Regions from separate parts of the Enterobacter sp. PL_is379 genome, predicted to be linked through region 2. Evidence: predicted binding sites of a transcription regulator. Region 2 holds the regulator's gene; the other holds the start of a gene.
The links. Region 2 encodes sigma-54, which starts transcription at its own class of promoters, with help from an activator protein. Its sites were predicted from a motif close to GTTGGCACANNTTTCGCTNT; they were not measured.
Positions count from the first base shown of each region.

Region 1: the regulator sigma-54 is predicted to act here: its motif matches at 1,440-1,459, upstream of hypA (hydrogenase maturation nickel metallochaperone HypA).

Region 1 covers NZ_JBVPGT010000031.1:351,061-354,465, reverse strand. Annotated here, with positions in the region: gene hycC (formate hydrogenlyase subunit 3) at 1-136, opposite strand, end outside; gene AC0TOY_RS18160 (4Fe-4S dicluster domain-containing protein) at 133-741, opposite strand; gene hycA (formate hydrogenlyase regulator HycA) at 812-1,276, opposite strand; gene hypA (hydrogenase maturation nickel metallochaperone HypA) at 1,488-1,838, shown strand; gene hypB (hydrogenase nickel incorporation protein HypB) at 1,842-2,705, shown strand; gene AC0TOY_RS18140 (HypC/HybG/HupF family hydrogenase formation chaperone) at 2,696-2,968, shown strand; gene hypD (hydrogenase formation protein HypD) at 2,971-3,405, shown strand, end outside.
Region 2 covers NZ_JBVPGT010000024.1:78,749-82,153, reverse strand. Annotated here, with positions in the region: gene lptA (lipopolysaccharide ABC transporter substrate-binding protein LptA) at 1-434, shown strand, start outside; gene lptB (LPS export ABC transporter ATP-binding protein) at 441-1,166, shown strand; gene rpoN (RNA polymerase factor sigma-54) at 1,214-2,647, shown strand; gene hpf (ribosome hibernation promoting factor) at 2,670-2,957, shown strand; gene ptsN (PTS IIA-like nitrogen regulatory protein PtsN) at 3,040-3,405, shown strand, end outside.

The sequences.
Region 1 (3,405 bases), on a different contig from region 2:
TCATCAGGCTAGCTACCGCCCCGCCAATCCCGGCGATCGCGCCGCTCAGGGTTTTATGGAATGAGAAGATCAGCGCCAGAACAGCGGCGGCAGTAAAACAGGCTACCGCGCTGGTAATCATCATTGCCGCGTTCATTTCGCCCCCTCGTTAAGCGCCTGTAGCAGAGAAAGGTCGCCAAAATCACTGTTGATGGTCAGCTCGCGTTTACGCTTGCTGGTACGGGCGATGTCGCGAATGTTAACCAGAATCAATGCCTTAGTCGGGCAGGTGCGCACGCAGGCCGGACCCTGCTCATCGAAGCTGCACAGGTCGCACTTCACCGCCACGGCGCGGATGCCGGGCACCCAGTCCAGCAGCGTGCTTACGCGTGCCGGAGCCGGTGGCGCAGGCGGGGCTTTTGGCGAGTTAGCGTTCGCCGGAATGTGCAGCGGACGGCTGCCGGAAAATTCAATCGCGCCAAACGGGCAGGCGATGCCGCACAGCTTGCAGCTTACGCACAGGCTTTCGTTCAGCTGGACAGCGCCATCAACACGGGTGATGGCATTCACTGGGCAGACACCCGCGCAGGGAGCATCTTCGCAGTGATGGCAGAGCTGCGGGGCAGACTCTTTTTCATTACGCATGACGTGCAGGCGCGGCATGGACTGCAGCCCATGCAGGCGATGCGTTTCCGAACACGCCGCCTCACAGGTTCGACAGCCAATACAGACCGTCGAGTCGGCAATTACAAAACGGTTCACCGGGTCATCCTCTGGTGATAGTCATTTTTGACGAAAAACTGTCTTGTCGACACTTCTCGACACGCAAGGGTCAGGCCACGTTCGCTGAGGCATTTCCGTCCATCAGCTGCTTCAGGTTGACCGGGAGATCGCGTTCAACGGCGGCGTACAGGCCGTTATAGACCGGCGCGATTTTTTCCAGATAGTGCTCCAGCACCTGCTGGCGATCGCGGTTGCTGACGTGGCCGTCCACCATGCCGTCGGCCATCAGCTGCGCCTTCGCAATACACTGTTTTTCGCCGTCTTTTGTCTCGAGGTGGTACTCAATGGTGTGGCTGTTGAAGTTATCCGCCAGGGTCACGTTAATGGTGAAATGGCCGAACAGGACAAAGCTCATATCCCCCTGTGCCGCGCAGCTCATCGCGTGGTGAAGACGCGCTTTCGAGAGGGTAATGCCCTGAACCAGCGAGTTGCAGTAAAGGTGCCACTGGTCCTGCAGCTGCTGATGACGCTGCGCGATGTAATCCGCTTTTTCGCTGATTTCCCAAATAGTCATAGAAGGTATCCGTTTAATGGAGATAGCGGCTGTTAAGCAGATTCCATGCCAGTTTTTATCAATATGATTTTTAATGGATTTAATTGCAAAACCGCTGTCAACGCCGCGGTGTCGACGTGTCATTTCGACAGCGTTGACATCGTCACGCCTTAACAAAAATCAAGCTGGCACCGTTATTGCATTCAATGGCGCAATTCACTGAGGAGGCGTCATGCACGAAATCACCCTCTGCCAGCGGGCTCTGGAACTTATCGAGCAGCAGGCAGTGCAAAACCACGCGAAACGCGTTACCGGCGTCTGGCTGAAGGTCGGGGCGTTTTCCTGCGTCGAGACCAGCGCCCTGAATTTCTGTTTTGAACTGGTGTGCCGCGGCACGCTGGCGGAAGGCTGCGAACTGCATATTGAAGAGCAGCAGGCGGAATGCTGGTGCGAGCAGTGCCAGCAGTACGTCACCCTGCTGTCATCAAAGGTTCAGCGCTGTCCGCAGTGTCAGAGCACCGGTCTTCGCATCGTGGCGGATGACGGCATGCAGATCCAACGTCTCGAAATCGAGAAGGAGTAAAGTATGTGTAGTACCTGCGGTTGCGCCGAAGGCAACCTGTATATAGAAGGGGATGAACATCGCCCCCATTCCGCGTTTCGCTCCGCGCCCTTTTCTCCTGCCCCACGCCCTTCTGCGGCACTGACCGGTATCACCTTCGCTCCACAGCGCTCCGATGCGGGCGATCTGCACTACGGCCACGGGGAGGCGGGGACCCACGCACCGGGCATCAGCCAGCGCCAGATGCTGGAGGTGGAAATCAACGTGCTGGACAAAAATAATCAGATAGCCGCCCGCAACCGCGTCCGCTTTGCCACCCGCAAACAGCTGGTGCTGAATCTGGTCTCCAGCCCCGGCTCCGGCAAAACCACGCTGTTAACGGAAACGCTCAAACGCCTGAACGGGCGCGTCTCCTGCGCGGTGATTGAAGGCGACCAGCAAACCGTTAACGACGCGGCGCGTATTCGCGAAACCGGCACCCCGGCGATTCAGGTTAATACCGGCAAAGGCTGCCACCTGGATGCACAGATGATTGCCGACGCCGCCCCGCGTCTGCCGCTGGCGGATGATGGCATTCTGTTTATTGAAAACGTCGGCAACCTGGTCTGCCCGGCGAGCTTCGACCTGGGCGAACGGCACAAGGTGGCGGTGCTTTCGGTGACCGAAGGCGAAGACAAACCGCTGAAGTACCCGCATATGTTTGCCGCCGCGTCCATCATGCTGCTGAACAAAGTCGACCTGCTGCCGTACCTGAATTTCGACGTGGATAAGTGCCTGGCGTATGCCCGTGAAGTGAATCCAGAGATTGAGATCCTGCTGGTCTCCGCCACGCGCGGTGACGGCATGGACAGTTGGCTACAGTGGCTGGAGAACGAGCGATGTGCATAGGCGTACCTGGGCAAATTTACGCCATCGACGGTAATCAGGCCAAAGTCGAGGTCTGCGGCATCCTGCGCGACGTGGACCTGACGCTGGTGGGCAACACAGATGAAACGGGCGCATCGCGTCTCGGCCAGTGGGTGCTGGTGCACGTGGGGTTCGCCATGAGCGTAATTAACGAAGCGGAAGCCCGCGACACGCTGGATGCGTTGCAGAACATGTTTGACGTGGAGCCTGACGTGGGCGCGCTGCTATACGGCGAGGAGCGGTAATCATGCGTTACGTTGATGAATACCGCGCGCCGGAGCAGGTGCTACAGCTGATCGGCCACCTGAAAACGCGCGCAGCGCTGCTGGACTACACGACAGAAAGACCGCTGCGGATCATGGAGGTGTGCGGCGGGCACACGCACGCCATCTTCAAATTTGGCCTCGACCAGCTGCTGCCGGAGAACATCGAGTTTATCCACGGCCCCGGCTGCCCGGTCTGCGTGCTGCCGATGGGGCGCATCGACAGCTGTATTGAAATTGCCAGCCAGCCCGACGTCATTTTCTGCACCTTTGGCGACGCGATGCGCGTGCCGGGGAAAAACGGCTCGCTGCTGCAGGCAAAAGCGCGCGGTGCGGACGTGCGGATCGTCTATTCGCCGATGGATGCCCTGACGCTGGCAGAGAATAATCCCGCGCGCAAGGTGGTGTTCTTTGGCCTG
Region 2 (3,405 bases):
ATACCCAGTCTCTCGATATGCAGGGCAACGTCGTCACCTTCACGGGTAACGTCGTCATGACTCAGGGCACCATCAAAATCAACGCCGACAAAGTGGTCGTGACCCGTCCGGGTGGCGAGCAGGGCAAAGAGATCATTGATGGTTACGGTAACCCGGCCACCTTCTATCAGATGCAGGACAACGGCAAGCCGGTGAAAGGTCACGCTACGCACATGCACTATGAGCTGGCGAAGGACCTGGTCATCCTGACCGGTAATGCGTACCTGGAACAGCTGGACAGCAACATTACCGGCGACCAGATTACCTATCTGGTAAAAGAGCAAAAAATGCAGGCCTCCAGCGAGAAAGGCAAACGCGTCACCACCGTACTGGTTCCGTCGCAGCTGCAGGACAAAGGCAAAGGCCAGGCCCCGGCACAGAAGAAGAGTAACTAATTCGTTATGGCAACATTAACTGCAAAAAATCTCGCGAAGGCCTATAAGGGCCGCCGTGTCGTAGAAGATGTCAGTCTGACCGTCAACTCCGGCGAAATTGTAGGGCTGCTTGGCCCTAACGGTGCGGGTAAAACCACCACTTTCTACATGGTCGTTGGCATTGTGCCGCGCGATGCCGGCAACATTGTCATTGACGATGAAGACATCAGTCTTCTGCCGCTGCACGCACGCGCACGTCGCGGGATCGGCTACCTGCCGCAGGAAGCCTCCATTTTCCGTCGTCTTAGCGTTTACGATAACCTGATGGCGGTCCTACAAATTCGTAACGATCTGACCAGCGAACAGCGTCAGGATCGTGCCAACGAGCTGATGGAAGAGTTCCACATTGAGCATCTGCGCGACAGCCTCGGTCAGGCTCTCTCCGGGGGCGAACGCCGTCGTGTTGAGATTGCCCGTGCGCTGGCCGCAAACCCGAAGTTTATCCTTCTGGATGAACCGTTTGCGGGCGTTGACCCAATCTCGGTTATCGACATTAAACGTATCATTGAACACCTGCGTGACAGCGGGCTTGGCGTACTGATCACCGACCACAACGTCCGTGAAACGCTGGCCGTGTGTGAACGCGCGTATATTGTGAGCCAGGGCAATCTGATCGCCCACGGTACGCCACAGCAGATCCTCGAAGACGATCATGTTAAGCGCGTCTATCTTGGGGAAGACTTCAGACTCTGATAGGGTAGAGGTAACGTAACGCCGAACCGGAGAAAAATGCTCTGAACATGAAGCAAGGTTTGCAATTAAGGCTCAGCCAACAACTGGCGATGACGCCGCAGCTACAGCAGGCAATTCGCCTGTTGCAACTGTCCACGTTAGAACTTCAGCAGGAGCTCCAGCAGGCGCTGGACAGCAACCCCCTACTGGAACAAACCGATCTTCATGACGAGGTAGATACCCAGCAATCGCAGGATACAGAAGCGCTCGACACCGCGGATGCACTCGAACAAAAAGAGATGCCGGACGAGCTTCCGCTGGATGCCAGCTGGGATGAAATCTACACCGCCGGAACCCCTTCCGGTACGCGTGCAGACTACCAGGATGATGAGCTACCGGTCTATCAGGGCGAAACCACCCAGTCACTGCAGGATTACCTGATGTGGCAGGTGGAGCTCACTCCCTTCTCCGATACCGACCGCGCGATTGCCACCTCAATTGTCGATGCCGTTGACGACACCGGCTATTTGACCGTCACGCTGGACGATATTCTGGAAAGCATGGGCGACGACGAGATAGAGCTTGAGGAAGTTGAAGCCGTTCTGAAGCGCATCCAGCGTTTCGATCCGGTAGGCGTGGCCGCAAAAGATCTGCGCGACTGCCTGCTGATCCAGCTTTCTCAGTTCAGCAAAGAGACGCCGTGGCTCGACGAGGCGCGCTTAATCATCAGCGATCATCTGGATCTGCTGGCGAACCACGATTTCCGCTCCCTGATGCGCGTCACGCGCCTGAAGGAAGAAGTGCTGAAAGAAGCGGTGAATCTGATCCAGTCGCTCGATCCGCGCCCGGGACAGTCGATCCAGACCAGCGAGCCCGAGTACGTCATCCCGGATGTGCTGGTCAGAAAACACAATGGCCGCTGGGTCGTTGAACTGAATTCAGACAGCATCCCTCGCCTGCAAATCAACCAGCAGTATGCCTCCATGTGCACCAGCGTGCGTAACGACTCCGACAATCAATATATTCGTAGCAATTTGCAGGAAGCGCGATGGCTGATCAAAAGTCTGGAGAGCCGAAATGATACGCTGCTACGCGTCAGCCGCTGTATTGTCGAACAGCAGCAGGCCTTCTTTGAGCAGGGCGAAGAGTATATGAAACCGATGGTACTGGCGGATATCGCCCAGGCCGTCGAAATGCATGAATCAACCATTTCCCGTGTCACCACGCAGAAGTATCTGCACAGTCCACGCGGTATTTTTGAGCTTAAGTATTTCTTCTCCAGCCATGTAAATACCGAGGGCGGCGGTGAAGCGTCGTCAACGGCCATTCGTGCCCTGGTGAAGAAGTTGATCGCCGCGGAGAATCCCGCGAAGCCACTAAGCGACAGTAAGTTAACCACCATGCTGTCCGATCAGGGTATTATGGTGGCACGTCGTACTGTTGCGAAGTATCGAGAGTCTTTATCCATTCCGCCGTCCAACCAGCGTAAACAGCTGGTCTGACACAACCGATAAGGAAGACACTATGCAGCTCAACATCACTGGACAAAACGTCGAAATTACTGAGGCTTTACGCGACTTTGTGAACGCGAAGTTTGCAAAACTCGAGCAGTATTTCGAAAGGATCAATCAGGTCTATATTGTGTTGAAAGTGGAGAAAGTGACTCATATCTCGGATGCCACCCTGCATGTTAACGGGGGTGAACTGCATGCCAGTGCGGAAGGGCAAGACATGTACGCTGCTATCGACGGCTTAATTGATAAGCTTGCGCGACAGCTCAATAAACATAAAGATAAACTGAAACAACACTAATTGTCCGGGCAGTTAACGGGTGCAGGACGGCCTGTTGTGAAACACAACAGGCCATTTGTACAGTTAGCGCTTAGGTGAAATTATGATGAACAACGATTCCGCTCTTCAACTGAGCAATGTCCTTAACCAGGAATGTACCCGCAGTGCGGTTCACTGCCAGAGCAAAAAACGTGCGCTGGAGATCATCAGTGAACTGGCCGCAAAACAGCTGGGCCTGCCGCCGCAGGTGGTGTTCGAAGCGATTCTGACCCGTGAAAAGATGGGCAGTACCGGTATCGGCAACGGCATCGCGATCCCGCATGGCAAACTGGAAGAGGATACCCTGCGTGCCGTCGGTGTGTTTGTGCAACTTGAAACACCCATCGCCTTCGATGCCATTGATAACCAGCCCGTCGATCTCCTCTTCGCGCTGCTGGTGCCTGCTGACCAGACGAAAACCCATCTGCAT